Lewinella sp. 4G2: one gene and its partner. The protein of the gene in region 1 interacts with the protein of each later gene in a pairwise test. Links are inferred from orthologs where the notes say so. Each region holds a gene or a part of one and is shown in the gene's direction. Other genes may lie near its edges. The genes, in order: rpe and eno.

Evidence for each region.
Region 2: the proteins of rpe (region 1) and eno interact in binary tests that used the Escherichia coli proteins (3 or more experiments, as listed by UniProt). The link is inferred for Lewinella sp. 4G2 from one-to-one orthologs.

What each region holds. Positions count from the first base shown.
Region 1 is NZ_LVWJ02000014.1:2,949,081-2,960,249, reverse strand. Bases 5,813-8,593 are described here. They hold rpe (ribulose-phosphate 3-epimerase), read left to right. Parts: upstream 5,813-6,757; coding sequence 6,758-7,429; downstream 7,430-8,593. Other genes in these bases: A3850_RS12310 (pitrilysin family protein), read right to left, coding at 8,015-8,593; A3850_RS12320 (bifunctional 2-polyprenyl-6-hydroxyphenol methylase/3-demethylubiquinol 3-O-methyltransferase UbiG), read left to right, coding at 5,906-6,718; A3850_RS12325 (sulfatase-like hydrolase/transferase), read left to right, coding at 5,813-5,821. Also shown: A3850_RS12340 (gliding motility-associated C-terminal domain-containing protein), read left to right, coding at 1-705; A3850_RS12335 (TonB-dependent siderophore receptor), read left to right, coding at 705-3,248; A3850_RS12330 (hypothetical protein), read left to right, coding at 3,280-4,074; more of A3850_RS12325, read left to right, coding at 4,088-5,812; more of A3850_RS12310, read right to left, coding at 8,594-9,355; A3850_RS12305 (hypothetical protein), read left to right, coding at 9,517-10,278; A3850_RS12300 (3-deoxy-D-manno-octulosonic acid transferase), read left to right, coding at 10,275-11,169. UniProt on the Escherichia coli protein: Catalyzes the reversible epimerization of D-ribulose 5-phosphate to D-xylulose 5-phosphate.
Region 2 is NZ_LVWJ02000014.1:388,323-399,679, reverse strand. What follows is about bases 2,889-5,857. They hold eno (phosphopyruvate hydratase), read left to right. Parts: upstream 2,889-3,709; coding sequence 3,710-5,005; downstream 5,006-5,857. Other genes in these bases: A3850_RS03195 (septum formation initiator family protein), read left to right, coding at 5,334-5,654; carA (glutamine-hydrolyzing carbamoyl-phosphate synthase small subunit), read left to right, coding at 2,889-3,598. In the rest of the region: A3850_RS03220 (response regulator), read right to left, coding at 1-427; large-conductance mechanosensitive channel protein MscL, read right to left, coding at 573-1,013; A3850_RS03210 (App1 family protein), read left to right, coding at 1,154-2,224; more of carA, read left to right, coding at 2,480-2,888; A3850_RS03190 (FG-GAP-like repeat-containing protein), read left to right, coding at 6,046-8,319; A3850_RS03185 (TIGR03032 family protein), read left to right, coding at 8,483-9,580; A3850_RS03175 (Ig-like domain-containing protein), read left to right, coding at 10,420-11,357. UniProt on the Escherichia coli protein: Catalyzes the reversible conversion of 2-phosphoglycerate (2-PG) into phosphoenolpyruvate (PEP). It is essential for the degradation of carbohydrates via glycolysis.

The sequences.
Region 1 (11,169 bases):
CCCGACACCGATTTAGAGTTGGCAGCACGAGTAGAGGGTAACGCCTACTTGTGGTCCGACGAGAGCACCGACTCTATCCTGGTTGTACGGGAACCCGGAGAATACTGTGTTACGATCACCAACGGTTGTGAGACCACCTTTGATTGCCAGACGGTCATCCCCACCAGCGCCCCGACGGCGGATGAGTATCGCCTGTCCGTCACCGCCACGCGGGGGGAGATCTGTGACGGGCGCGAAGCCATCGTCCGGGTACTGCACGTCGCGAATGATACTACCCCGGTCGACATCGTCTTTTTTGACGGTACGCGAAGGGATAGTTTGCTGCTTACGTTGGCCGAAGGAGATGAGATCTCCGCCACGGTCACCGACTCCTGTGGTGCCACTAACGAGCTAATCTTCCTGACGGCGATTGAGGGTTGCACTTGCGACGACCCGGTCTTCCCCGAGATCATTTCCGCCAATCAGGATGGGCTCAACGACGAGTTCCGCGCCTTCAGCGAGTGTGAACTCACGGATTACAGCCTCCTCATCTACAACCGGTGGGGCCAGGAGGTATTCAGTACCAATACCTACACCGAAGGTTGGGACGGCACGACCGACGGGAAGCCGCAGAACGTCGGAACCTACTTGTTCCTGTCCTCCTACCGCATTGAGGGTATGGGCGAAGTGATGAGCGTTGAGGGGCAATTCTCCCTCGTCCGTTGATGCCAGCACGCTGGGCTTGGATATTACGTAGACACCGGCGGACGTACTGGCTGCTCTGCCTGAGCCTGCTTTCCTTTGGTGCCATCGCCCAAACGCCCATCCAATTCGTTGCGGACGACGATGGGTCTCCCCTACCCTTCGCCACCGTCCAAACCAAACTGGATACCAGCCTAACCGATGAAGGTGGGTACTGGACGCCGAAGCTCGGTCTGGGTCTGACTGATACCGTCCGCGTAAGCTGGGTGGGGTTTGAGCAGGGAGCCTTTACGCTGGAAAACTTAATTGCTAGTGGGAACAAAGGTGTCCTTTCCCGAAGTTCCTCCTTCCTCGTTTCCGTCGTCGTCGCAGGCCGGCGGGAAACCCGCGTTGACCGGATGACGGCGGCGGTGGAGGTCATACCCGGCAGTACCATCACTACTCAGCAATCCCTCACTACCGTTGATGCCCTGGCCAACCTCAGTGGTGCTTACGTTCAGCAATCGCAGTTTGGTGGTGGCAGCCCGGTCCTGCGTGGTTTTGAAGCGAACCGCGTCTTACTGGTGGTGGACGGCGTGCGGATGAACAACGCCATCTACCGTTCGGGCCACCTGCAGAACGCCATTACGGTGGATCCACTGGCCCTCTCCCAATTGGAGGTCATCTACGGCGCCGGCTCCCTGGCTTACGGATCGGATGCGCTGGGTGGAGTCGTCCACTTCAAGACCAGGGAACCGAAGTATAGGGTGAAGGGTATTGACCCCGTAATTACCGGCGAGGTCATCTCCTCCTTTGGTACCGCAGCTAACTCTCTCCAATTCGGCGGCCGGCTGGAATACGGCGGAGCGAAATGGGCCGGACTGACAATTCTCTCCACCACCCAAACCTCGGACCTACGCGCTGGTTCCTGGCGCCCCGAGTATCCAGACTTTGGGCTGCGGAATACGTTCGTCGATCGACGCAACGGACGGGATACCGTGGTACAAAATGACCGGCCAAACGTCCAGATTGGAACGGGTTATGACCAGTACAACCTGCTCCAGAAGTTCCGTTTCCAGCTGGCGCCTGAACTGGAATTGGGCATCAACCTACAGGCTTCCACCAGCTCGGACATCCCACGATACGACGCACTTACCGAGCTGCGGAATGGTCAGCTGCGGTGGGCGCGGTGGGACTACGGGCCGCAGACCAGACTCCTGGCCGCCCTGGAGCTGAAGGACCGGCGCAAGACGGCACTCTACGACCGGGTGACCTACCTCCTTAGCCAACAATTCATCGAAGAAGACCGGATTCGCCGCCGCTTTGGGGATGACTGGGAGGAGAACAACGAGGAGGAAGTATTCGTCAGTAACCTACAGGTTGATTTCAGCAAGGAGCTACCCGGCAACCTGACCCTGAAGTACGGAGTGGACCTACGCCACGACCGGGTAGTGAGTGATGCCTTCCTAAAAAATATCGTCAGCGGGGAGCGGGATAATCTTTCTCTTCCCACCCGGTACCCCAGCCAGGGCAGTAGCCTCAGCGCGGCGGGCGCTTATTTGGACATGAGCCAACAATTGGGTCGAAGATGGCGGCTGCGTGGCGGGCTACGCCTGGCCTCCCAACGCTTGCGGGCCACCTTTGGTGAGGACGATCCGTTGGAATGGCCGCGGGCCTACCTCGACGGGATCAGGAACGATAACACATCCGCAACGGGCGCTTTTGGTATTCGCCGCAACGGGGAACGGTCCAACCTACGGTTCGTTGCCACCCAAGGTTTTCGGGCACCGAACGTGGATGACTTCGGTAAATTCCGGGAGCGGAACGGCTTCATCCTCATCCCCAACCCGGAATTGGGGGCGGAGCGATCCAACACGCTGGAATTTGGCTACGAAATCTTTTCAAGTGACCGCACGCTACGAGTTGGTGCAACGCTATACCATACCTGGCTGCGCAACGCGATTATCCGTGAGGATGGTGCCCTGCCGAACGGAGATGATTTCTTCGTTAGCCGGGGCGATACCCTGCGCACGCAGACCAACGTCAATGCCATCAGTGGAAACATTGCGGGGGGCGACTTTTATTTCAATTGGCAATTCGCCGAGGGGTGGGAGTTGGATGGGGATGTCCACTACATCTACGGCAGGCGGCGGCAAAACTTTCCTGAGTTACCCAACAGCATAATTGTTCCGCAGGATCACATTCCGCCAGCCTACGGGAAACTTGGGATAGGTTACCGCAAGCGAAGGCTACGGTTGAATGGCAATGTCCGTTTCCAGGTGGCCAAACCCGTTTGGCGCTATGCCGTGTCGTCGATAGTCGTGCCGCCCGGGGATAGCTACAATATTGGCATCAACCTGGGCACCCCGGACAACATCGAGTTCACACCCATCAACCCCAACACGGGCGAATTCGTAGGTAGCCGGGCCTGGTGGACGCTAAATGTTTCGGGGGAGTACGCGCTTACCCGTTCCCTCCGCCTCCGTCTGCGGGCGGATAATTTGTTGGACTGCCACTACCGGACTTTTGCGAGTGGGGTGTCGGCGCCAGGGCTGGATATTCGCTTCGGGGTGAGTCTTCGGTTTTGAGTTTCGCGCCTGGATGGGCTACCTTCCGGATATGCCGGGTAAGTCCAATTCCTATACGCACCTTTCCAATTTGGAGCTCAAGCAGTTGTTCCGGGAACAACGAGGCCAATCTACGTCCGTAGCTCCCGCATTGCTGGAGGAATTTAACCGGAGAGGGCTGGCGGTACCTCCACCTCGAAACGAGGCTACGGCAACGCCACCTTCCCCCAAGTCGAAGCCAAAACGATCGGCCTCCTGGTTTGCTTTCGGGCGCGAAGGGAACGAGGCGGTACGGGAAGAATTACTCGATGCTGGTATCACCGCGGATGATCGACAGCCACTGCAGGATCGTGCAGCGGTGGTGCGCCTGGTGTACGTCTGGATCGGGTACTGCATGTGGTGGATGCGGGGGCGCTGGGTCACCTTTAGTTTTCAGGAAAACCAGGATGTCTTTCGGCCGGCGAGCGACTTCAGCCTTGTTCCCCTTTTAGTGCCAACTTTACTACTGATCCTCATCACCATTGGCCTGTACCGGCAAAAGCACTGGAGCTTGGGCATTTTATCCTTTCTTCTGGGCTTTCACGGCTTGGAGGATATTCAGCAAATCATTGCACTTGTTCGCGGATCCGTCCCCTTCAACCTCAGTCTGTATCCAGACTCCGTGATCTCCCTTGGCATTTCAATTTCGCTGGTGGTCCTGTTATTACTGGTGATGCTCCAGCGGGGAATCAACCGGGCGTTTGGGGTGGGCCCGAAGTTCATTCAGAGCTACCTTTTCATTGGTATTTCTATTGGTCTGTTGTACCACGCTGCTTCGGCCATTTTGCTGCGTTCCTACCTCAATTAAATCGCTCGATCCCATGCACCGCGTTATCCTTTTTCTGCTTGCCCTCTTGCTTTGCACCTGCGACAGCGCCCAGCGTGATGATGCGGAGGCGCTGCCGCAGGTGCCGGGTAAAGACCGGATGAATATCCTCTGGCTGACGTGTGAGGACATTAGCCCGATGATCGCTGCCTTTGGCGACAGTACCGCGCGGACGCCGAACCTGGACCGGCTAGCCGCAGCGGGCGTGCGGTTCCCAAATACCTTCAGCGTGGCCGGTGTATGTGCCCCGAGCCGAAACTGCATCGCGACCGGGATGTATCCGATCAGCATTGGCGGCCACAACATGCGGACGACCAGCCGGCAAGAGGATATGGAGGCGCTCGGACTGCCCGGGCCTTACGGTGCCCTCCCGCCACCCGAGGTAAAGATGATGAGCCAAATCATGCGGGAGCACGGGTATTTCACCACGAATAACCAGAAGCACGACTACCAATTCGCCGCCCCGAAAACGGCCTGGGACGAAACCGGACCCCGCGCCCACTGGCGCCACCGGCCGGACCCGGAGATGCCTTTTTTTTCAATCTTCAACATGGAGATCACCCACGAAAGCCAAGTGTGGCGCACGGGGAAAGGGCAGCTCCGTTTCGTGGAAGGCTTCGAAGAGCCGACGGCAAAAATCCACCGCTGGGATGACGTCTGGACCGAGGATGCGGACCGCCCGCCGCTTACCGTGGACCCCGCCGACGTCCCCCTCCCACCCTACCTCGTGGACGATGCCGCCACACGGAAAGACGCCGCCCGGGTCTACTCTAACATCGAGATCATGGACCAGCAGGTGGGCCTGCTCCTGGACCAACTCGAGGCCGACGGGCTGATGGGCAACACCATCATCTTCTTCTATTCCGACCACGGCGGGCCGCTTCCCCGGCAAAAACGACTGCTGTACGATAGTGGGATTCGCGTACCGATGATCGTAAAGTGGCCCGATGAGCGGAAGGCGGGTACGATAGATTCCAGCCTTTTCAGTTTCGTCGATCTCGCACCGACAGTGTTTAGTCTAACCGGAATTGACCTGCCGGATTACCTGCAAGGCCAGGCCATCCTCGGCCCCGCCGCCGCCCCGCCGCGGGACTATGTTTTCGCAGCTTCGGACCGGCTAGATGGCTTTTACGACCGGATCCGAGCCTGCCGGGATAAACGGTATAAATATTTGCGCAACTACTACCCGGAGCGGGGCTACTACCTGCCCGTCGTATACCGGGAACAGATGGCGGCGATGCAGTCTCTACTAATGGGTCGCGATGCGTGTACCCTGACCGACGCACAGGCGCAATGGTTCCGCAAGACCAAACCGACGGAAGAACTTTTTGATACGGAGAATGACCCTTACGAACTACAAAATCTGGCGGACGATCCAGCTTACGCCGGGAAGCTTGCGGAACTAAGGTCGGCCACGGATGCCTGGCTGGCGGAGATAGGTGATTTGGGGGCGGTACCGGAAATCGAACTCGTCCAGCGGTTCTGGGATGGGCTGGAGGTGATGCCCACTACCGGTCGCCCGCAGGCGCGGCGGGATAGCCTCGGAAGGTTTGAATTGTACAGCAAGACGGAGGGCGCGCAAATTGCCTACCAGTTGACGCCGAAGGGAGGCATTCCCGGCCCGTGGCTGGTCTACACCGAACCGCTCGATTACCCACGGGGGGATACGTTGAAAGCCGTTGCCCAACGCATCGGCTACCAGGAGAGTGGAGTTAGTTACGGGCGGTGAGTAATCAGCAACTAGTTGGCGCAATCACCACGTTTGATCGATCACCGACGACCGCTACCTTTAATCTGTACAATGATCCTGACTATGATTAACCACCCCGATTACCTGGCGCTGAATAAAGACCAATGGAACCAGCGCACGGCCATCCACCTGAAGAGTGATTTTTACGATGTTCCCGGCTGGCTGAACGGAGCCCAAAGTCTAATGCCACCCGAACTTGACCTACTACCGAAAGACTTGACTGGACTGAAAGTACTGCACCTACAATGTCATTTCGGACAGGACACCCTTAGCCTGGCCCGCATGGGCGCCGAGGTAACGGGGGTGGATTTAAGTGATGCCGCGATCGCAGCTGCGAAGGACCTCGCCCGGCAGTCTGGTCTGGCGGCCCGATTCATTAATTGTGATCTGTACTCCTTGCCCGATCACCTCGACGAAGCGGCCAGTTTTGACATCGTCTTCACTTCCTACGGCACCATCACCTGGCTGCCGGATCTGGACCGGTGGGCGACGATCATCCGCCAGTACCTGAAGCCGGGAGGGCAGTTCGTCTTCGCGGAGTTCCACAACTTCGCTTACCTGTGGAATGAGGACCGGACGGCCATCAAGTACCCCTACTTCAACGAGCAGCCGATCGTGGAAGAAATTAAATCCACCTATACGGATGGGGACCAGACCGTGACCGGTACCGAAGTGAATTGGGACCACCCCGTAAGTTCCGTCATCACCACCCTCATCCGGGCCGGGCTCACGCTGAATGAATTCCACGAGTTTGAATACTCCCCCTACGCTTGTTTTGACGATATGGTACCGGGGAAAGAAGAAGGCCAGTGGTGGTTAAAACAGTTGCCCGGCCTCATACCTTTGGTCTATAGTTTGCGGGCTACGGCTCATTGACCGAACGCCTTCCACCAGTTCATTCCTCAGACATCCGCTATGCACTACGTTGCCCCTTCCCTACTCGCCGCTGACTTCCGCCGTTTGGACCAGGCCATTGAATTGGTCAATACCTCCGAAGCGGATTGGTTTCACCTGGACGTGATGGACGGGTCTTTTGTCCCCAACATCTCCTTCGGCCAGTTCATCATCGAGCAGGTAGCGCAGGATGCCAAAAAGTACCTGGACGTCCACCTGATGATCGACCAGCCAGAGCGCTACATCGAAAGTTTTGCGCGGGCCGGCGCGACGGGTATCACCGTCCACGCGGAAGCGACGAACCACCTGCACCGGGTGATCCAGCAGATCAAAGAGACGGGTTGTAAAGCGGGGGTTGCTCTGAATCCTCACACCCCCGTCAGCGTACTGGAAAACGTGATCGAAGAGTTAGACCTGGTGTTGATCATGACGGTTAATCCCGGCTTTGGGGGGCAGAAATTCATCTACAACTCCCTGCAAAAGATCCGCCAGGCTTACGACATGATCGTCGTGCGCAACAGCCCGGCCATCATCGAGGTGGATGGGGGGATTGGTTTGCAGAATGCGCAGAAGGTTTTAGAAGCGGGGGCAAGGGTTTTGGTAGCGGGGTCGGCGGTTTTTAAGGCGGAGGATCCTGCTGGGGTTATTCAGCAGTTGAAGGGTATTTCGGGGAATCCTGTTGGTATTGTTTAAATCGATTCTTGCCTTTTACTCGGCTCCCGACCTCCAGGTCGGGCCTGCTAGCTGGTAGTTTGACCTTTAGGTCAAGCCCGCTACCCGGTAGTCTGACCTTTAGGTCAGGCCGAGGAGGCTCCTGAAGACAGATTATCCTACCACTCTTTTGTGACCACCGCGAAGTAGGACCGCAGCTCAAAGTAGCAAAAGCTTCGTCCTATTACCCTGGCATTATCGCGATTTTTCTCCGGCTCCCGACCTCCAAGTCGGGTCTCAAAATTTAGGTCTTCCTGGAGTTTCTTTTTTACCACTTCTTTTGTAGCCAAAAGAAGCAAAAGCTTTGTCCTGTAACCGTGGCTTAACGCGATTTCAGCGGCAGAAAGCTAAAATTTGCCAACTCGCCAATCGATCTGAGCGATGCGCAACCAACTATAGATTGCATCATTTTAGTGGTTCTTCCTCAATCCATCGCACGCTCAAACAGTGCAAATTTCTTAACGCTTTCTCCCGCTGAAATCACTACCACGGTTAAGGGACGGATGACTTCCAAGGCTATAGGTGTCCAGTCTAAAATCTAAAATCTAGCGTCTTAAGTCCCACAACTCAAGGCACAAACCCCAACGGATTCTCCAACACCTCCGCCCCATCAACTCCTGGCGCGCCACCCAGAATAACCTCCCATTCTTTTGTAGGATCAAGATACCGTTGCGCTACATCCCGAATGGTTTCGGGAGTAATTTCCAGGATGGTTTGGGAGAGGTCCGCCAAAAAGGCGTGGGGTTCGTAAGCTTTCAGGATGCCCGCCCGGTGGCGGTAGGCGTGGCCGAAAATGCCATCCAGGTTATTGGAAACGGAACCGCAGAGGTAGGCCCTTACCATCTCTAGCTCCGCTGGACCTACGAGGTCCTGACGTAGGCGTTCGGCTTCGGTGGCAATCTCCTGGCGGACGATGCCGAGACTTTCGTTGGCTACGTCGGCGGAGACGCCGAAGTCGCCGTCGTAGCGGTAGGTATCTACTTCGGATTCGATGCCGTAAGTAAGTCCTTTTTCTTCGCGGATGTTGCGCATCAAGCGGGAACCGAAATAGCCGCCGTAGATGGTATCCAGAACGACGAGGGCGGGAAAGTCTGCACTGCGGATGTCGATGCCGGAACGGCCGATCCTGATCATCGTTTGTTCGGCGCGGGGACGGAGTACCTGAACTACGCGCGGTTTGGCTGGGATCGCAGGCAGCGTACTGGGGGTTGCGACGGGGCCGGACCTTAGTCCGCCGAAAGCCCGTTCCAGCAACTGCAAAACTTCATCGTTCAGTTGTCCAGCAACAAACAGGGTGGCATTCCCGGCGTGATAGTGGGATTGGTAGAATTGACGTACATCCTCCAACTGCAATTCGTCGTATAGTGACTGGGTGCTATTGTAACCGTAGGGGTGGTCCTTCCCGTAGGTCGCCACGGTGATGAGCCGGAAAGCTAGGGTGTCATTGTCGGAAAGATTCTCCCGCAAGCGTTGCTTTCGCTGGCGGACGGAACGCTGGAAGCTCTCCTCCGAATAGTTGGCTTCCGCGACAATTTCCGCCATCATCGGCAAGACTTCCCCGGCAAACCGGAGGGTGGTCGCAACGCTGAGGTTACCCGTATCCATCAGGTCTGGCTGAGTGAGTTGGGTGCCGAATTGCTCGAAGTAGGCTTCGATGTCAGCGCCCGTGTGTTTTGGAGTTCCTTCCAGCAGTAGCTCTTCCGTCAGGGCACTCACCAACTTACCGGGTTCGAAGGACCGGCCTGCATTCCAGATCAACTCCACGCGAAGAACGGGCGCATCCACCCCGCCGAGGGCGACCACCTTCAGTCCGTTGGAAAGCGTAAACCGTTCGGCTGGCAACAAGGCGGGAATGCTCGCCAGGTGAATGGGCGGCGGCAATATCTTCGGTACGGTAGGTTGACTCATTGGGGAGAATAACCGTTTGAGGTGCCTTTTGGTTATCGACTTCGAGTTGCAAGTGGCGAGTAGCGAGTGGCAAGTTGCAAGTTGCAAGTATCGAGGATCCTCCTGCCCAATCAGCCAACCTACCTTTTCTCTCCCGTGTCCCCTTTCCGTAACTTTGCCCTATGCCTAAAAGCCAACTCCTTTTCTTACTTGCCTTCCTCCTTTGCACCAGCGCCAGCGCCCAGGGGTTGGCGGGGGCGAAAAACCAGGACCGCGGGGTGCTCATCTCGGCCGGGTACGGTGTTTTTCAATCTGCCGGCGACCTGGCGGATCGATTTGGTAATGGATTTGCCATCGACGGCGGCGTGAGTTACCTCGGTAAAAAGACCAATTGGGAATTCGGTGTCCGCGCCAACTATGGGTTTGGGAACCAGGTGAACGAAGATGTGGTCGCTGATCTGCGGACGGATCAAGGCTTCATCATCGGCAACATGCGCGACCCGGCCGACATCCAATTACGGCAGCGGCAACTGTTCGTCGGGCCGATGGTCGGGTATACGTTCGGGCTCGGGGCGAGCAAGCGTTCCGGCATCAACGTGCGGACGAGCGTCGGCTACTTCTTCAGTCGGATCCGGGTGCAGCAGGATGCCATTCAGGGTGTGGAGCCGCTTCAGCCAGAGCGGCTGGCGGGTTACGACCGGCTAACCGGTGGCCCGGCGATCTACCAATTCGTGGGTTATCAAATCCTGAGCGAAAACAAACGCATCAACTTTTATGCCGGGGCCGATCTACTGGCCGGCTTCACCAAGCCGCTTCGGGCCTTCGATATTCCTACTGGCGGTCCACTGCCGGATGAGGTTCGAACGGACGTTGCGCTCGGTGCACGCGTTGGCATTGTCATCCCCATCTACATCGGTGAGGGCCGCGAAATTTATTACAAGTGACGCCGATCTACCGGTTGGGTACAGCGCTGTACCACCGAGCCATTCACCTCTACGGTAAGCTGGGCAATCAGCAGGCAGCCCAGTGGGTGGCGGGGCGCGAAGAGCAGATTACTCCCCCCAAACCCTCCGGAAAGCAGCGCGTTTGGATGCACTGCGCCAGCCTTGGTGAATGGGAACAGGGCCGACCGGTGCTGGATGAATTGCAACGCCGCCTTCCCGACTGGGAATTTGTTCTGAGCTTTTTTAGCCCCTCCGGTTACGAGAAATCGAAGGGCCTCGACCTGGTCGATCACGTTCTGTACTTACCTCCAGATTCCCCCACCAACGCCGAAGCCTGGGTGCGGGAATTGGCGCCGGATCTAGCGCTTTTCGTAAAGTACGAATTCTGGTTTTTCCATCTGCAGGCCCTGCACCGGTCGGGCGTTCCTACTTGGTTGGTGGCGGCCAGTTTCCGGCCCGGCCAACTTTTTTTCAAGCCTTACGGCGGTTGGTACCGGCGGATGTTACCGTTCTTCACCGGCATTATTTTGCAGACGGAAGCTGCGCGGCAATTGCTTAACCAAGCAGGCAAGTATCCGCGCAAACGCACCTTCGTGGCCGGCGACCCCCGCATGGACCGCACGCGATCGCTCACCACCATTCCGTTCAGCGATCCGCTCATTGAGGCCTTTTGTGCTCGCCGCCCTACCATTATTGCGGGTAGCGTATGGCCCCAGGATATGGCCGTGTGGGAGGAGGTTTGGGACCAAGTATCGGACCACTGGAACATCATTTTCGCGCCCCACCAACTCAACGAGGCAGATTTGGCGCTGACGCAGGTGCAGTGGAAGGGGGTGCGATACACCACCGCCACTCTGAAGGACGTCGCCTCCAACAACGTACTGATCCTCG
Region 2 (11,357 bases), 2.6 Mb from region 1 along the record:
TGAGGAGTTGGCGGAAGTCCTGCTGGTATTCCGTGTTGGTTTTTTCGCGGACGAGGCGTTTCTCGTCGATGATCCGCTTCAGCGTCAGCAGGATCTGCATGGGGTTGACGGGCTTGAGCAGGTAGCCGGCAATCTGGCTGCCGATGGCTTCTTCCATCACGTCCTCGGCCTCATTCTTGGTGATCATCACCACGGGGATGGAGGTATTCGTATTGCGGATCCGGCTTAGGGTTTCCAGACCGGTGAGACCGGGCATGGACTCATCGAGGAATACGACGTCAAATTCTACGTCCCCCTCCAGTTCTTCCAGGGCGTCGTGGCCGTTGGTGACGGTAGTGACTTCGTAGCCTTTCTTTTTGAGGAAGAGGAGTTGGGGTTTGAGCAGGTCGATCTCGTCGTCGGCCCAGAGAATTTTAATGGCGTCCATTCAGTTGGTGGGGTTATGTGTAGTCAAGTAGTCCGGTTATCAGGACAAGTTTTTAGCGGGGATGGTTGGAACGAGCCGGGCTAGGCGGTTAGTCTTTTGCACCACAAGTCTCTTTAGAAAATCCCGGCTGCACCCGCGAGTAACCTTACGCAGCTGACTTCCCGTTCATCAACTTCATTTCGTCGCGGATCTCGGAGAGCAACTGGATGTCCTTTGGGGTAGGAACGGTCTGGTTCTTATCGTCCTCCGCCTTATCCTTAAGCCGGTTAATGAAACGAATCACGACGAACAGCGTCAGGGCAACTATGAAGAAATCCATCATTGCTTCGATGAACATGCCGTAGCCAATCACTACTCCCGGGGAAACGACGGCACCGGCTTCGTCCAGTTTAGGCGGGTCGATGACCCATTTCAGATCCGCCAAGTCTACCCCGGCCGTCAGCCAGCCGAGGGGAGGCATGATGATTTGCTTGACGAGTACGTCAACGATCTTATTAAACGCGGCACCGATGATGATGCCAACCGCCAAGTCGATCATGTTGCCCTTGACGGCAAACTTTTTGAATTCTTGGAAGAAACCACTCATAGCTGGAAAATTGATTGCCGATAGTACCCCTTTGCCTTAGCCAATGTTAGTTGGCTACGCCAAAAAAATGTGGACGGTCCGCACCGATTCGCTTTCGTTGCCCCCAGAACATTTGACCGCCCACTCTGCGTTGGGTGGATATGGCCATATCATCCGCACTAAAATCCATCGGTAAATTCGCTCACCGGGAATGGGACGACCTCGTCGACCGCCTCAACTGGGGGAACGACAAACCCGTCACCGTCGCCAACTACATCGGTTTTGGCCGGGAGGATTACCTCTTCATCACCGGCCGGGTGCTGCGGGACCGGGGTATCCGCCGCGACGAGCGCGATAAGCTGTGGGACAACATCTCCAACAACTTCCGCCGCTTTAACTCCCGGGAGATTCCCGGCGCCAAGGTCAAGATCACCTGGGGTGACTACACTTTTGAGCGGACGACCAATGACGAAGGCTACTTCCACGTTGAACACCACTGCCCCGAGGACAAAACGGTCCGGTCTGACGACGGGCTGTGGCAGGAGGCGGAGATCACCGTCGTCAGTATTCCCGACGAGGCGGACCTCAACATTGTCTCCCATTCGGCCGTCGTCGTGCCCACCGAAGCGGAGTTTGGAATCATCAGCGATATCGACGATACGATCCTCAAGACGGATGTGACCAGCAGGTTCAAGATCAAAACGATGATCCACACCATCCTGAAGAACGCGGGGAATCGCCTTGCCTTTGCCGGCGTATCCGATTTCTACAATGCCCTCAAGCTCGGGCCGGACGAAAAGGGTTTCAACCCCTTCTTCTACGTCTCCAATTCCCCCTGGAACTTGTACGATTTGCTGGTGGACTTTCTCAGCATCAACCACTTCCCCCGCGGGCCCGTCCTGCTGCGTGATTTTGGTCTGCCCAGTGAGGACAAGACCTTCAGCTACAAGACCCACAAGGCCGATATGGTGAAGCGGGTGCTCGATACCTATCCCCACCTCAACTTCATCTTGGTAGGTGACTCCGGCGAACACGATACGGACATCTACCTCGAGGCCGCCCGCAACAACCCCGGCCGCATCCTATGCATTTACATCCGGGACGTCCAGAGTGAACGGCGGGCCAAACGCATCGAAGCCCTCATCGAAAACACAACCGACATCGAAGTGCAACTCGTCGGCGACTACGCGGACGCGCTCACTCACGCTCGGGAACGTGGCTGGGTGGTTTGAGTTGCGAGTAGCGAGTTGCAAGTTGCAAGTAGTGAGTAAGGAGTCGCAACTCGCTACTCGTTACTCGTTTCTCGTTACTCCCCCATCACCCCGCACCTGCGTCAGCGCCCAAAATCAGTTCTGCTTAGTGAGATCGGGTACGCTAGCTCGTTGCTTTACGCTGTAAATCGGCGAATAAACATTGCCAGCCCCACGCTTAATCGCTAACCTGCGTTTCCATATCTTTGCGCGAATTCCGTACCCATACATTCGCACATGGAACAACAACCCGCAATCCTACTACTGGCTGACGGCACGACCTTCGAGGGGAAGGCCGCCGGAAAGATTGGCACCACCGTTGGTGAGATCTGTTTTAACACCGGGATGACCGGCTACCAGGAGGTATTTACCGACCCCAGCTACTACGGCCAGTTGCTCGTAGCGACGAACGCCCACATCGGGAATTACGGGACGGCGGACGCGGATACGGAATCTGACTCCGTGAAGATTGCCGGCCTGATCGTGAAGAACTTCACGGTGCCCTACAGCCGCAACCTCGCGGATGCTTCCATCCAGGACTACCTAGAAAAGGAAGGCCTCGTGGGCATCAGCGACGTGGATACCCGCGCCATCGTACGCCACATCCGCACGAAGGGCGCCATGAACGGCATCATCTCCAGCGAAAGCACGGACGGTAAATTCGACCTGGACGCACTGAAAAAGCAGCTCGCCGCGGCCCCCGATATGGACGGCCTGGAGCTGGCTAGCAAGGTGACGACCAAGGAAGCCTACACCCTCGGTGACGAGGCGACGGCGAAGTACCGCGTGGCCGTGCTGGACCTGGGCACCAAGCAGAACATATTGCGCAACTTCACCAAGCGGGATTGCTTCGTGAAGGTATTCCCCGCCAAATCCGGCATGGAAGCCATCCGCGCCTTCAACCCCGACGGCCTCTTCATCTCCAATGGCCCCGGCGACCCCGGCGCGATGGATTACGCCGTCGATACCGCCAAAGCGATGCTGGAAGAGGAGAAGCCGATGTTCGGCATCTGCCTCGGCCACCAGATCCTGGCCCGCGCCGTGGATATCCCCACCTACAAGATGCACCACGGGCACCGGGGGATCAACCACCCCGTTAAGAACCTGATCACGGGTAAATCCGAGATCACCAGCCAGAACCACGGTTTCGGCGTAAGCCCCGAAGCCATCGAGGCCAACCTCGACGTAGTGGAAGTGACCCACCGCAACCTGAACGACGACACGATCGAAGGCATCCGCATCGTCGGCAAGCCCGCCTTCTCCGTACAGTACCACCCGGAAGCAAGCCCCGGCCCGCACGACGCCGCTTACCTGTTTGACCAGTTCGTCGACTCCATCAAAATGAGTAAAAAGTAGCGAGTTGCAAGTTGTAAGTGTCGAGTTGCAAGTAGCGAGTGCTACTCGAATCTCGCAACTCGCAACTTGATAATCGCAACTCGATACTAAAAACCCAAAATATCTAAATACATGAGCTCAATCTTAGACATCCGCGCCCGGCAAATCCTTGATTCCCGTGGCAACCCTACCGTTGAGGTAGAAGTAATTACCGGCGAAGGCATTGTCGGCCGCGCAGCCGTTCCTTCCGGCGCCTCCACCGGCAAGTACGAAGCAGTGGAACTCCGTGACGGTGACAAGGATGTCTACCTGGGCAAGGGCGTCCTCAAGGCCGTCGCCAACGTCGAAGAAAAGATCGGCGAAGAACTCATCGGCGTCGACGTGACCGACCAGCGGTACATCGACGAGACCATGCTCGAGCTCGACGGCACGCCCAACAAGAGCAAGCTCGGTGCCAACGCCATCCTCGGTGTTTCCCTCGCCTGTGCGAAAGCTGCGGCCTTGGAGCAGAATCTGCCCCTCTACCGTTACGTCGGTGGCGTGAACGCCCACACGATGCCCGTGCCGATGATGAACATCCTCAACGGCGGTAGCCACGCGGATAACAGCATCGACTTCCAGGAATTCATGATCGTGCCCCTCGGAGCCGATACGTTCAGCGAGGCCCTGCGCATGGGCACGGAGACCTTCCACCACCTGAAGAGCGTGCTGAAGTCCAAAGGCTACTCCACCAACGTCGGTGACGAAGGCGGTTTTGCCCCCAACATCAAGAGCAACGACGAGGCCATCGAGATCGTCCTCGAATCCATCGAAAAGGCCGGCTACAAGCCCGGCGACGATATGATGATCGCCATGGATGCCGCTGCTTCCGAGTTCTTCGACAGCAAGGAGGGTGTTTACCACTTCCACAAGTCCGACGGCCGCAAGATCGAATCTGCCGCCATGGTTGACTACTGGAAGCAGTGGGTGGACAAGTACCCGATCTTCTCCATTGAAGACGGCCTCGACGAGGACGACTGGAAAGGTTGGGCCGCCCTCAACCAAAGCTTCGGCGACCGTTGCCAGTTGGTGGGGGACGACCTGTTCGTTACCAACACCGAGCGGCTCAGTCGCGGCATCGCCGAAGGCAGCGCCAACTCCATCCTCGTCAAGGTTAACCAGATCGGTAGCCTTACCGAAACGATCAACACCGTCAACATGGCCCACCGCGCCGGCTACACCAGCGTAATGAGCCACCGCTCCGGTGAAACGGAAGATGTTACCATCGCCGACCTCGCCGTGGCCCTCAACTGTGGCCAGATCAAGACTGGTTCCGCCAGCCGTTCCGACAGAATCGCCAAGTACAACCAGTTGCTCCGCATCGAGGAGGAGCTCGGTAGCACGGCCTACTTCCCCGGCCGCGATTTGCTGAAGAAGTTGGGTAAGTAAACTAGCTGTTTGCTGGGCAACTCTGCCTTAAATTCTAAATGAATAGGGCACTTCTCCGTTATGGGGGAGTGCCCTTTTTTAGTGCGCTGTCCATAAGGTTGGCGGTGTTCATTACTAAAGCCCTAGCCAATTACAACCTTACTCAAGCCATTTTGGGCGCTGCCGCAGGTGCCGGGGAGGTGGGTAAGTAAACTTAGGTAGGAGCCGGATTATGGAGGACAACTACCCATAATTGGGGTTGATGGACTAGGGTAGGAGGGCCCGATCCACATAAAGTCCGTACCGAATCCCAAAAAGTACCGGGAACCATCCTATCTTGGCCACCCTCATGGCTACGAAGAAAAAGACCGACCCCGTAACGACCCTCATCAACAAGCTGCCACCCTACGTGCGCAACCGCTACTTCGTTACGCTCGTCCTCTTCACCATCTGGATGGTCTTTATGGATCGCCACGACGTCCTCACCCAACTCCAACTCAGTAGCACCGTTGACCGCCTGGAGGAAGAACTGGCTGGATACGACGCCAAGATCGACGCCGCCGAAGCCGAAAAGCTGGACATGGAAAGTAACCGCGAACGCTTCGCCCGCGAGAGTTACTACATGCAGAAGGATGATGAGGACGTGTTCATTATTGTGGAGGAGGAGTAGGTAGCGGAACTGAGGCTGCCCATTCTTGTGATCAGGGTCAAGTTTTGCCTGATTTTTTCTGACTGCGCCCGTAGTACCATAGTTACGGCAACACGTCAACACTTGGTCCACCAAGTTCATCAGCGATCAACTAATCGTTTGGAGTAGCCATTACGAAACCGATCCTGGCGAGCTATATGACCCTTGGAAGTGACCTCAAGTAACTTTTCCGCCAAACAAAGACGCCTGGATTTGGTGACGGGACTATAGATGTTAGGAATCTAGGAGGGTGATCCGAAAGTGATCATTCATGTTGAAGCACAGAAAGTGTAAACGCTCCACTTCGATAATTGGAGTAGTCTTACTACTTTTGTCACGCATATCACACTGTTAACATACTACCTTTGATGTTATGAGTACTCAAAACACTCATTCCCCCCGCAAGCGCGATCTGCTGCGGAAATTCAACAAATTAGCTACGCGCATCGAGCGCCGGTTGCGCAGCGCGCCCTCCACTAAATACAGCACCCGCGTCCGCGCCCGATTGCAACGCTACGTTACTGCGCTGGAACGGATGGGCACGAATGTGCGAGCCGTAGGGGGGTCGGCAGCATTTATTCTCACGCTGCTAGCGGCCAACCCGGTTCAGGCGCAGCAGGTGCCAACCTTTATCGAGGTGCCGAATGATGTTGGCTATTACTCCAGTCCCGCCTACGTCGATATCGACGGGGACGGGGATCAGGACCTCGTCGCGGGAAACTTCGACGGCAACTTTATTCTCTTCACCAACGATGGGTCAGGTAATTTCATCGAGGCTAATGACAATCCGTTTGGTGGCTTTGACGTCGGTAATTATGCTAACCCAAGCTTTGCCGATATTGATGGGGACGGCGACGAAGACCTAATATCGGGGGCATCATCTGGAGAAGTCATCGTATTTAGCAACGATGGGAACGGAGCCTTTTCCGCTGGCAGCCCATTGCCCGGCGTATCCGTTAATAATCGATCGGCACCCAGCTTTGTCGACATCGACGACGACGGAGACGAAGACCTGGTTGTAGGAGAGGGAAATGGCAACTTCAGTTTGTTTATTAAAGATGGTACGGGCACCTTCATCACGGCGCCCACCAATCCTTTTTCTAGCTTTGATGTTGGCAGTTTAGCCCATCCTACCTTTTTTGATATAGATGGGGATGAGCACGAAGATCTCATTTCGGGGAACCTCAATGGCGAATTTCTCGTGTTTCTCAATGACGGAAATAATATCTTCTCCGAGGCCAGTTTGAATCCCCTTGACGGGTTTAATACCGATGGCTATGCCACACCTACTTTTGCTGATATTGATGGAGACGGGGATCAGGATTTAGTGTCAGGAAACTATGCCGGTATTTTTCTCGTCTTCAGCAACGACGGATCGAACAACTTCACTGAGGTCATCGATGATCCATTGGCTGACTTGTTCGCACAAAGTAATTCCTCGCCGACTTTCTTCGATCTAGATGGAGACGGGGACGAGGATCTCGTCTCAGGAAATGAATACGGCGAGCTCATCGTTTTCAGTCAAGATGCATCGGGCGCTTTCAACGGACCTAACCTCTATCTTCTAGGGGGCTTAAGGACCGACCTGTACACTACCCCCACTTTCGTGGATATTGATGGGGACATGGACCAGGACCTGGTCTCGGGCGGCTACGATGGTAGGTTTGATGTTTTTTTGAACGACGGATCAAACACATTTGTCAAGGCAGACCCCAATCCTCTGGATGGTCTCCGCGGTGGAGAAAACTCCGCCCCCGCCTTTGTCGATGTTGACGGAGATGGTGACCTGGACCTCGTCTCCGGAAATGCGTACGGTACATTTGTAGTGTTTACAAACGGCGGTACGAATGGTTTTTCCGCGGCTGTTTCTAACCCTTTTGATAGCTTTGACGTCGGCAATAGATCCAAACCGACCTTTGTCGATATCGACGGAGACGGGGACCAAGACTTAGTCTCAGGCGCGCGTGACGGCTCCTTTAAGATCTTCTATAATGATGGGATGAACGTTTTCACCGAGGCTAACCCTAACCCTCTGGATGGTTTTGATGTCGGCAGTAACTCCACGCCCACATTCGTCGACATTGACGGGGACGGGGATCAAGACCTAGTTTCGGGGAATAGTAGAGGATTCTTTCGCCTTTTCAAGAATATTACTGGCGTTGCATCACTGATAAGCACCAACGAGGCTACCGCCGGCACCGATTTTGGCTCCTCTATTTTTCAAAACGAAGAGAATGGTGCGACCATCACCTACACAGTGACCAACGATGGTGGCGACCCCATTACGAACCTCACGGTCGTAGCAGATAACGATGATTTCACCGTGTCCAATCTCAGCGCGACCACTCTGGCAGGGGGAGAGTCGGCCACCTTCGACGTCCAGTTCACGCCCGGCTCGGCGGGGATAAAGTCCGCTGGCATTAGCGTCACTACCGACGAAGGGGCCATGGCAGCTTTTGACGTAACGGGTGAAGCCGTAACCGGCACCGTCTATCTGGAAGAAACCGATTTGTACTACGAAGGCATCACCCCCGCCATCCAGGCCTCGACCCAGCCGGGGACGATCTTCCTGGAGGCCCGGCAGTTCAACGAAGTGGCGGACTTTAGCGGGACACAGCTGACGATACGGATTGGGTTGCCGGAGTAGGGCGGGTAGAGCAATACTTGAATTGGCCAATCAGTTAGCTCCAGCATAGGCGGGGAAGACTGGTAGGTAAGGTTCAATGCCTGCTACCGTGCTCGTAAAGCAAGGGAGTTAATCCAATTTAATCTCTTACTTATTACTCCCCCACTAATTACGCTCAGCTTCCATGGCAACTCCCCCTAAAGTCGGCCAGGCGCCGCCGCCCTTCGCGCTCCAGTCTACTCCCCAGTTGCCCGAGCTCCTCCACCAGTTGGGCATTACGCTCATGCTGAGTACCTATCAGGCGGGCAAAGTGGTAATGCTCAGCGCGGTGGACGATGAGCGGATCGTCCAGCTACCCCGCAGTTTCAACCGGCCCATGGGCATTACCGAGGACCCGGCTACCGACCGGCTTGCCATCGCTTGCCGCGACGAAGTGATCGTCCTGCGCAACGCACCGATGGCGGCACCCAGCTACCCGAACGGGCCGGGCAAGTACGACGCGCTCTACCTGCCCCGCATGACCTACCACACCGGCCCGCTCGATATTCACGACCTGCGCTTTGGCGACGGTGGCAAATCCCTCTACGCCGTCAATACCCGCTTCAGTTGCATCATGCAATTGGGCGACCAGTACAGCTTTACGCCCGTTTGGCAACCAAAGTGGATCGACGCGCTCATGCCCGAAGACCGCTGCCACCTCAACGGCATGGCCATGCGCGAGGGCCGGCCGGCCTACGCAACGGCCTTCAGCACCACCAATACGCCCCAGGGCTGGCGGGATACCGTCACTACCTCCGGCGTGATCGTGGACGTGGCGTCGGGCGAGACGATTAGCTCCGGCGTGGCCATGCCCCATTCGCCACGTTGGTACGACGGTAAGTTGTACGTCCTGCAAACGGCGAAGGGGCTCGTCTCTACCGTAGATCTGGACTCTGGAAAATTGACGACGGTTTGCCACGTCGGCGGCTTCGTGCGGGGCATGGCCAGGGCCGGCGACTACCTGTTCGTGGCGACTTCCAAACTGCGCAAGAACAGTTCCACCTTCGCGCAACTCGACTTCGCTAAATCGGCCGACCGCGCGAGCGTCGTGGTCATCTACCTCCCCAGCGGCGCCAAAGTCGGTGAGATGGCCTACGCCGCCTCGGTGGACGAGATTTACGACGTGCACGTCCTCGTGGGCAAGCGCCGCGTCAACGTCCTCAATACCATTACCAATACGCACCAACGGGCACTTACGTCACCCGCCATGAGCTTCTGGGGGAGTGAAGAAGGGGAGGGCTGATCCTCCCAAAACCGTTCACCAATCGTGCTTTGAATGGTCCTGTTGTTTCCCCCTTACTTCGCACCTGCGGCAGCGCCCGCATACGTCTTGTTGGCGCTGCCGCGGGTGCCGGGGAGGTGGGCGAGTGAGCTCGGATCGTTGAGGCACTGTGAAAGATGATTACGCAAAAAAACGATTGATTGGATCAGTTTGGGATGGCCTAGCTAAGCAGATCCACGTTACAAGTGAATTAGTTCCGGGAATCGCCTTCATGGCTACGACGCCAAGATCGATGCCGCCGAAGCCGAAAAGCTGGCTATGAAGAGTAACCGTGAACACTTCGCCAGCAAGAGTTACTACGTGCATAAGGATACTTAGGCCCTGCCCATTATTGTGGGGGAGTAAGTCCACGGTGTTACTACCGTAGCGGATCCTCGATTGGAGGCAAGGTCAGCAGAATATACATGTTGAAATAACTGCATGCGTAGTTGCCGCTTGGAATGTTCGTTCCAAAATGCTACTTCCCCAGCCAGAATTGGCCTTCCCGAACAATTTTTGGGCTTGTTCCTTCGCGACTTGCATACGTCCATAGTCTAATTATATTTGTGTAACTCTTTTGTATTGAGGGGGCTACGGCCCGGATGTTCTTGAACTTCTCACCCAGCTTTTCTGGGTTCCTTGCGCCCTCTCGCACTCATGAAAATCAGATCTATGGCCCGCTCGCTGTAGCGGTTACGTACCCTTTGATTTTTACTTTTAGGATAGCGGCTTTCTCCCCTCACCGGGAGAAGGGCGCTGTAGTGTTTTGTCCTGAAGCCCTTGTATTTATTGGCTTTGGGCGGTCTTATAAACATAATCTTATGAAGCTTTTTACACGTACCCTTGTCCTTTCTTTGCTGCTTGGTGGTGGTGTCATTTCGGCGCAAACCACCCTTACGGTGGAGAATACTGTAGACCAACCAGCGTGCCCTTCTTACCGCGGTGGAACCACCGCCTCGGTAATGGGCGCAACAGCGGATGATTCGTTTCTCTATACCCTGGAATCGGGTACGGATACGCTCAGGGCAAATAGTTCTGGAATTTTTTTAGCGCTTGACCTAGGAGATTATGTCGTTCGGGCGAGAAATATTGAGACTGGAGACGAGGGGACTGATATGATCACCATCGAGGACCCGCTGTGTGATAAGGACTGTGACGGCGTCGCTGATAACCGGGATGAAGACGTTGATAATGACGGTGTACCCAATGAACTCGAAGGTTGTGAGACGCCGGATGGTATGGCGGACCTTCGTGGAAATGCTACTGGAGATGTGAGTGTTATCCACTACACCCTTAAAGGCTCCATTGCTGGTGCTCAAGGATTAGGTGGATCTAATAGTAACGCTTCCTACACTAACGAAGCTTTACGCAATGGAGAGTTGATGGACTTGGCTGATAATGTCATTATGGATATTCTCGACGATCAGCCCCGAGGAGGTTGTACGGATGCAAGTGCAGTGCAGCGGGTAGCAAGTTTCAGTGCCGTCGATACTTCTACCCTCGGCCCCTGTACGTTACGTAGTGGCGACCCTATGGGTTCTCGTATTCCCCACAACGGTACTGTGCTCGCTTCCATCTTCAGCGCAACGGATGAATTTGGCCTCCCCACCATCCCCGCCCTCAACCAAAACCCCTACGACAGCGAAAACGGAATCTCCGTACGGAATACAGGTACCACTGCCGGATTTTCGGGTGGTGATGATAATGTGGACCTGAATGCAAGTGGAAACGGCGACCTTGACTGGCAGATTTTGGAAGG